2 regions of the Cellvibrio polysaccharolyticus genome follow, and region 2 is predicted to be linked to the other one. Evidence: predicted binding sites of a transcription regulator. Region 2 holds the regulator's gene; the other holds the start of a gene.

Region 1 (3,415 bases), 240 kb from region 2:
CCCGCCGCCGTTCAACTTCGATTCGCCCGGCGAACTTTTCGACAGCGAAAAACCGGGGGCGATAAAGCTGCCGGTTCCATTGTTTTTCCTGTCTGAAAAATTAGTCATAGCAACTCATTAACCGCACGATAAAAGAACACAAATGAAGCGCCAGCATACAACATCCCCGGCGCACCTGCTCTTTATATTAACCGGGCAAATGCCCGGCTATGCAATCAGTGCCCGGGGTTGGCGAACCTCGCCAGACTTATTTTAATAAATGAGAATCACCTGCAGCCAGAATATGTTCGCTCACCCGACTCGCCAGCTCATCCGGATGGAATTTCGCCAGGAAGTCATTGGCACCAACCTTTTTAACCATGGCTTCATTAAACACACCGCTGAGCGACGTATGCAAAATGATATGCAGATCTTTCAAGGCGCTATTGTTTCGTACTTCGGCAGTAAAGGTATAGCCATCCATCTCCGGCATTTCAATGTCGCAGATAATCAATATCAGGTCGTCATGCGGGTGCTTGCCGGCCGAGAGCAGGCCTTGCAGATACTCCAGCGCTTCCGCGCCGTCTTTTTTCAGCACGGTGCGAATACCCATGGCTTCAACCACGCGCTGAATCTGCTTGCGGGCGATGGACGAGTCATCAACGATCAACACGTATTTCTCGATCACTCTGTCAGCAATACCCTGCCCTACAATCCCCTCACTGATGGATTCTCGGGCGGGTGACACTTCAGCCAGAATTTTTTCTACATCGATAATTTCAACCAGCTGACCATCCACTTCGGTAACGGCGGTTAAATAATGCTCTTTGCCGGCGCCGGTGGGTGGCGGATGAATATCGCCCCAGTTCATGTTAACGATACGTTCAACCGCACGAACCAGGAAGCCCTGCGCCGAGCGGTTGTATTCCGTAATAATGACAAAGCACTTATCAATTTCTGCCAGCGGATTGCGACCAATCGCCTGGTTCATGTCCATGATCGGCAAGGTACCACCGCGAATATGGGCCACGCCACGCACAACCGAGCTTCTGCCAGGGATAGCATTCAGGGGTGGGCACTGCAACACTTCCTTAACCTTGAAAACGTTGATGCCATACAACTGGCGCCCTCCCAGCCGAAATAACAGCAACTCCATACGGTTTTGACCAACCAGCTGCGTGCGCTGATCAACGCTGTCCATTACACCTGCCATACACAATCCCCTGAGGATATTAATTAACGGCCCGTTTGCTGCCGATACGATAAGTTGGCCAGTTGTACAAATACTGCCCTGCCACGGCACACTAATTGCAGAAACCGGCTCTATGAACAAGATAGCGGCAGAAAACCGTCAGCCTTTAGTGCTCTTATCGCACCTGTTGCCTGCGTTAGCTTCCATTTTAGTGGCGCGGCGGGCTAATTGCCGGGCTAACACGGTATTTTGTGACAATTTACGCGCCAATTGCGCCGGGATTCAAGGGGTCAAACCATGAAAAATGCCTTCATGGACACATTTTTTTACTGTCTTGCCAAAAAGGCGGCAAAAGCGACCGTTAACTTAACAAAAGTCAGCTGGCTGTTCGCAATGATAATGACGGTGTCGGGCGGTGTTATCGCCTTGCCGGCGATTGCATCAACAGTGGAATCGCTGCAGACATTGCAAAGCCGGGTGCAACAACAGGCGGCTCAATATTATCAGGGCGCCAAGGCGAAGAAGACCAACATTAGCGTTAATGCGCTCGACTCCCGCTTGCAGTTACGCTCGTGCGTCAAATCTCTGACCATCACACTGAATGACCCGCAATATAACGGTGGCAACCAGACGGCTCTGGTGCGCTGCGACGATGAAGCGCCCTGGTCTATTTATATACCGCTGCAAATTGCGTTGTTTTACGAGTATCCGGTGGCATCACGCAATATGGCCCGCGGCGATGTGGTCAGCGCCGGCGATATTCAGACCACCCTGGTAAACAGCACCGGCCAACGACAGGGCCAGATTGACAGCGCAGTGGATATTATTGGCAAGTCACTGCGCCGGCCGATTCGTCAGGGCGAAGTGTTCCGTAGCGCACAGCTGGAAATGCCAACCGTGGTTAAACGCGGTGATCTGGTCAGTATTCTCACCCAGGTAGGCGCCATCTCCGTCAGTTCTGCTGGCACCGCGATGAGCAATGGCAAAATCGGGGAAAAAATCCGGATAAAAAACAACCAGTCTGACCGGGTCATCATGGCCGAGGTGATTGAGGCAGGTAGCGTTCGCACACTTTAAGTGGTCGCAACGCACAGGAATTGAAAGATACGCCGCATTAAAGCGGTCTGATCGCCTGAAACACGGTAAAATGTGTGATGCAGTGCCTAAAAAAGTAACTTAAGGCGTTAAAGTTTCAGCTTTTCTGCCGATAACCTTTTTGAGCAACCTGTATTCGGGCGAATCGGGAACTTTTATAGCAGTTGGGGAATAGAAACCATGGTCATCGACATTAACAACAATTTTTCCAGTAATGCATCGAGTGCGTCGCGCAACCGCGCCACCGCCCCGACAACCGGAAAAGACACACCTGCCCAGGCAGAAACCATTCCCGCCAAAAGCGGCAAGGATCAGGTCGTGATCAGTGAACAGGCTCAGGGGTTGAGAAAACTCCAAACGTCTATTGGCAATCTGCCAGATGTAGACAGCGATCGGGTCAACGCGTTGCGTCAGGCAATTGCGGAAGGCAAGTTCGAAATCAACGCTGACCGTATTGCCGAAAACATGTTGAACCAGGACGCGCTGCTGCGCTAGAACCCTGAGCGACGGGTAGCGCCCCCAACCGCTGCCCGTTAATTGCGGTTTTTAACTGGAATAAATTCTGCCCGAATTTTCTAACGAGGTTGCCCATGTCCATGAATCCTGCCGTTTTACAACACATGATCAGTGTTGATATCAACACCAGTGAAACCTTGATCGCGCTGATGAACCACGAGCGCGAACTGCTTGAACAGCGCCAGCACGAAGGCCTTGGCGAGGTTATTGAGCAAAAAAACCAGCTGCTCAGCCAATTGGGTGAAAATGCCCTTCAACGTCAGGCCTTATTGCAGAGCCTTGGCTTACAAGCCGATGCCGAAGGCTGGGAAACCCTGCTCAGCACACACCCGGCGCTTACCGAGAGCCGTGAACCCTGGAAAAAACTCACGCAGCTTTTTACAGAGTGCCAGCGGCTCAATGAAATTAACGGCAAGATGATCAATCGCTCGCGCCAGACTCTGGGCAATCTGCTCAACCTGTTGCGCGGCCAGGCGGCCGGCCCCAAGCTCTACAACCAAAGCGGTGTTGCCAGCGGCAACGGCGGCTCCCATTCGGTAACGCGGGTGTAAACCACCCGTTTTTTCACCCGCCTGCATCATCCCTTTGAATTCAAATACAAAAATCCCTACAATGGCGCAGCTTTACATTCTG
Region 2 (3,415 bases):
TCGGTAAAACGACGACTATAGGAAAGTTGGCAGCGCGTTTCGTATTGCGCCATGGCGCTGACAGTGTCGCGCTAATAACTACAGATACTTATCGCATTGCGGCGCACGATCAATTACGCTCTATGGCGCGTATTATGCGCGTGCCGGTAAGGGTGGTAGAGGACAAACAGGAGCTCGGCCAGGTTATTGACAGTTTGAAAAATTACAAACTGATTCTCATTGATACGGCGGGTTTTCGACATGGTGATCCGCACCTGACTGCTCAGTTACAATCGCTGGCCAAACAGCCCGAGATTAAAACACTGCTGGTATTGTCGAGTAACAGCCAGCAGCAAATGTTGAAAGCGTCCATTCATGCTTACGGTGCTGCGGGTTTGAAAGGTTGCATTCTTACCAAGCTGGATGAAACCGCCAGTCTGGGAGAAGCCCTGAGTGTAATCCAGCAGAGCAAATTGCCGTTGGTCTACACCACTGACGGCCAGGATATTCCAAAGCACATTGAAGTTGCGCGTGGCCATCAACTGGTAACACGGGCAGCCGGTTTGTTAAAAAGCCAAATGCGACCGTCAACCCCGGTCAGTTCGCAACAGCGAACTCGTGCATTGGTGTAACAGCATTTTTATTAACTTCTGCGTTGCCACTGTTGGCAGCGCAAGCGTACAGAACAACAGACGTAGCAAACGTCAGGAGACAGCGCTCAAATGAGTCAATTGCGTCCCGTGCAGGTAATTGCCGTATCCGGCGGAAAAGGCGGGGTAGGTAAGAGTAATATTTCCGTCAACCTCAGTATTGCGCTGGCAGAATTGCGCCGTCGCGTGGTCTTGCTGGACGCTGACCTGAGTTTGGCCAACGTGGATGTATTGCTCGGACTAAAAGCCGAACATACCCTGGCAGATGTACTCGCCGGCACCCATACCTTGAGCGAAGTGCTGGTGACCGGCCCTGCTGGTATTAAAATTGTGCCGGCATCCTCCGGTGTGCAGCGCATGGCATCGCTGGGTCCTGCTGAACACGCCGGTCTTATCAACGCGTTTAACGATCTCGGTGACCAGGTTGATATTCTGGTGATTGATACCGCCGCCGGTATTTCCGAGACGGTGGTGAGCTTTCTGCGTGCTGCCAATGAAATCGTGGTGGTGGTGTGTGACGAACCCTCATCCATCACCGATGCTTACGCTTTGATCAAATTGCTCAATAAGGAATATCAGGTACAACGCTTCCGCGTTGTGGCCAATATGACCCGCACCCAGCACGAAGGCGCGCACATGTTTAATAAGTTGAACAGCGTCTGCGAACGATTCCTCGATGTGAGTCTACAATTTCTGGGTAGTGTGCCGTTTGATGAGAATGTTCGTAAATCGGTACAAAAGCAAAAGGCTTTGCTGGAGTTCGCCCCTTCTTCAAAAGCTGCTGTTGCCATTCGTAATCTGGCCAAAACTGTCGATCAATGGCCGTTACCCGGCGCACCCACCGGTCGTCTGGAGTTTTTTGTCGAGCGCCTGTTACAGGCTGCCAACAATCGCTATTAACCGCCTGCGAGAGTTCCGTTATGGCCGCAGTTGATGGATTAGCCATGTACGACAAGACACAACAACTGAATCAGCCTATCCGTGTTGAGGAATACGCCCCTCTGGTGAAACGCATTGCGTACCACATGATGGTGCGTATGCCTGCGTGTGTGCAGGTAGATGATCTGATTCAGGCGGGCATGATCGGGCTGCTGGAAGCGGTACAAAAATATGACGGTACGCGCGGCGCCAGTTTTGAAACTTACGCCGGTATTCGCATTCGTGGTGCAATTGTTGACGAAATGCGTCGTGGTGACTGGGCTCCCCGCTCGGTGCATCGCAACACCCGTTTGATCGCCAGTGCCATTCGCACGGTAGAAGCCCGCTGCGGGCGCGATGCCCAGGATTCGGAAATCGCCGCCGAGCTGGATATTCCTCTCAATGAATACCACGCGATGTTGCAAGACAGCAACAGCAGCCGCCTGTTCAGTTACGAAGAAACCTTTGGTGACGACGACAGTAACATTGATGCCAGTGAATCCAGCAGCGCCTACGCCAGCCCGCTGGAGGGGTTGCAACGCGATGCCATGAAACGCGCGCTGGCAGAAGCCATTATGCAGTTGCCCGAACGCGAGCGGCTGGTGCTGGCGCTGTATTACGACGAAGAATTAAACCTGAAAGAAATCGGTCAGGTATTAGGGGTAAGCGAGTCGCGGGTGAGTCAAATACACAGCCAGGCAGCGCTTCGCCTGCGTACCCGATTGACCGATTGGAAGAGCAAAGATTGACCCTGAACGCATTTATGAGTAATTTGACGCCATTTTAGCGTAATGAATGGCTTTTTTATCAAAATGCCACTCAGGAAAAGTGTTTCCAGGCCGACATAGTCAGCAAACACCGCATAATAGTGGCGGCTATAACACTCGTATTTGCCAACAACTACATCGCCGGTATCTGCCGGTTTGATAATGATTAGAGTTTCACGCTTGAGTAGCTGGAGGTTGCATTGGATAAGAATATGAAAATCCTGATCGTTGACGACTTTTCGACGATGCGACGGATTATTAAGAATCTGCTCAGAGATCTCGGGTTTTCCAACACCCATGAAGCAGATGATGGCGTGACGGCATTACCTATGCTCAAAGGCGGTGATTTTGATTTTCTGGTCACCGACTGGAATATGCCCGGTATGACCGGTATTGATTTGCTGCGTGCGGTACGCGCCGACGAACGTCTGTCGTCTCTGCCAGTGCTGATGGTAACCGCCGAAGCCAAACGCGATCAGATCATTGAAGCGGCGCAAGCCGGTGTGAACGGTTATGTGGTTAAACCCTTTACCGCTCAAGCTCTCAAGGAAAAAATCGAGAAAATTTTCGAGCGTGTCGGCTGAGACTGATTTAACGGAGCGCGTTATTCCGCCTGACTGTTGTGCTGTTCGCCGCCGGTCTTGCTGTTGAGTGATAAAACTCTGATTGTATTTCTCCGCTTTCATCATAAAACGTTCAGGCTTCGGCAAAGGCGTACCCATGACATCAGACATTCAGTTGCACACCAACGAGGATTTTATTGGCGAGCTGAAAGAGTGTGCCAAATTATTGACTGAGAAATTGCAAGACAATCAATTTGAAGACGCATCACACTTGATCCACCAAATGTTGGCCTCTCGTGATCACCATATTTTCCAATCCGTTGGTCGCTTGACCCGCGGTCTGCATAACGCCATCGTTAATTTTCATGTTGACGCCGATCTCTCCCGCGAACCGCCGCACATCGAATCTTCTGAAATTCAGGATGCCTCCAATCGCCTCAACTATGTCATCGAGCTGACCCGCAAGGCTGCCGAAAAAACCATGGACATGGTTGATGAAGCATCACCGATTGCGATGAATCTCGGTCAGGAAGCCAGT

Evidence for each region. Region 2 encodes FliA, which starts transcription of late flagellar genes. Its sites were predicted from a motif close to TAAAGTTATNNNNNNNNCGGCCGATANCC; they were not measured.
Region 1: the regulator FliA is predicted to act here: its motif matches at 1,312-1,340, upstream of C4F51_RS10440 (chemotaxis protein CheV).

Annotation. Positions count from the first base shown of each region.
Region 1 is NZ_PRDL01000001.1:2,437,072-2,440,486, forward strand. It holds gene C4F51_RS10435 (CheR family methyltransferase) at 1-108, opposite strand, end outside; gene C4F51_RS10440 (chemotaxis protein CheV) at 248-1,192, opposite strand; gene flgA (flagellar basal body P-ring formation chaperone FlgA) at 1,565-2,248, shown strand; gene flgM (flagellar biosynthesis anti-sigma factor FlgM) at 2,447-2,761, shown strand; gene C4F51_RS10455 (flagella synthesis protein FlgN) at 2,857-3,333, shown strand; tRNA gene C4F51_RS10460 (tRNA-Arg) at 3,415-3,415, shown strand, end outside.
Region 2 is NZ_PRDL01000001.1:2,196,247-2,199,661, forward strand. It holds gene flhF (flagellar biosynthesis protein FlhF) at 1-611, shown strand, start outside; gene C4F51_RS09365 (MinD/ParA family protein) at 702-1,529, shown strand; gene C4F51_RS09370 (RNA polymerase sigma factor FliA) at 1,550-2,296, shown strand; gene cheY (chemotaxis response regulator CheY) at 2,515-2,898, shown strand; gene C4F51_RS09380 (protein phosphatase CheZ) at 3,035-3,415, shown strand, end outside.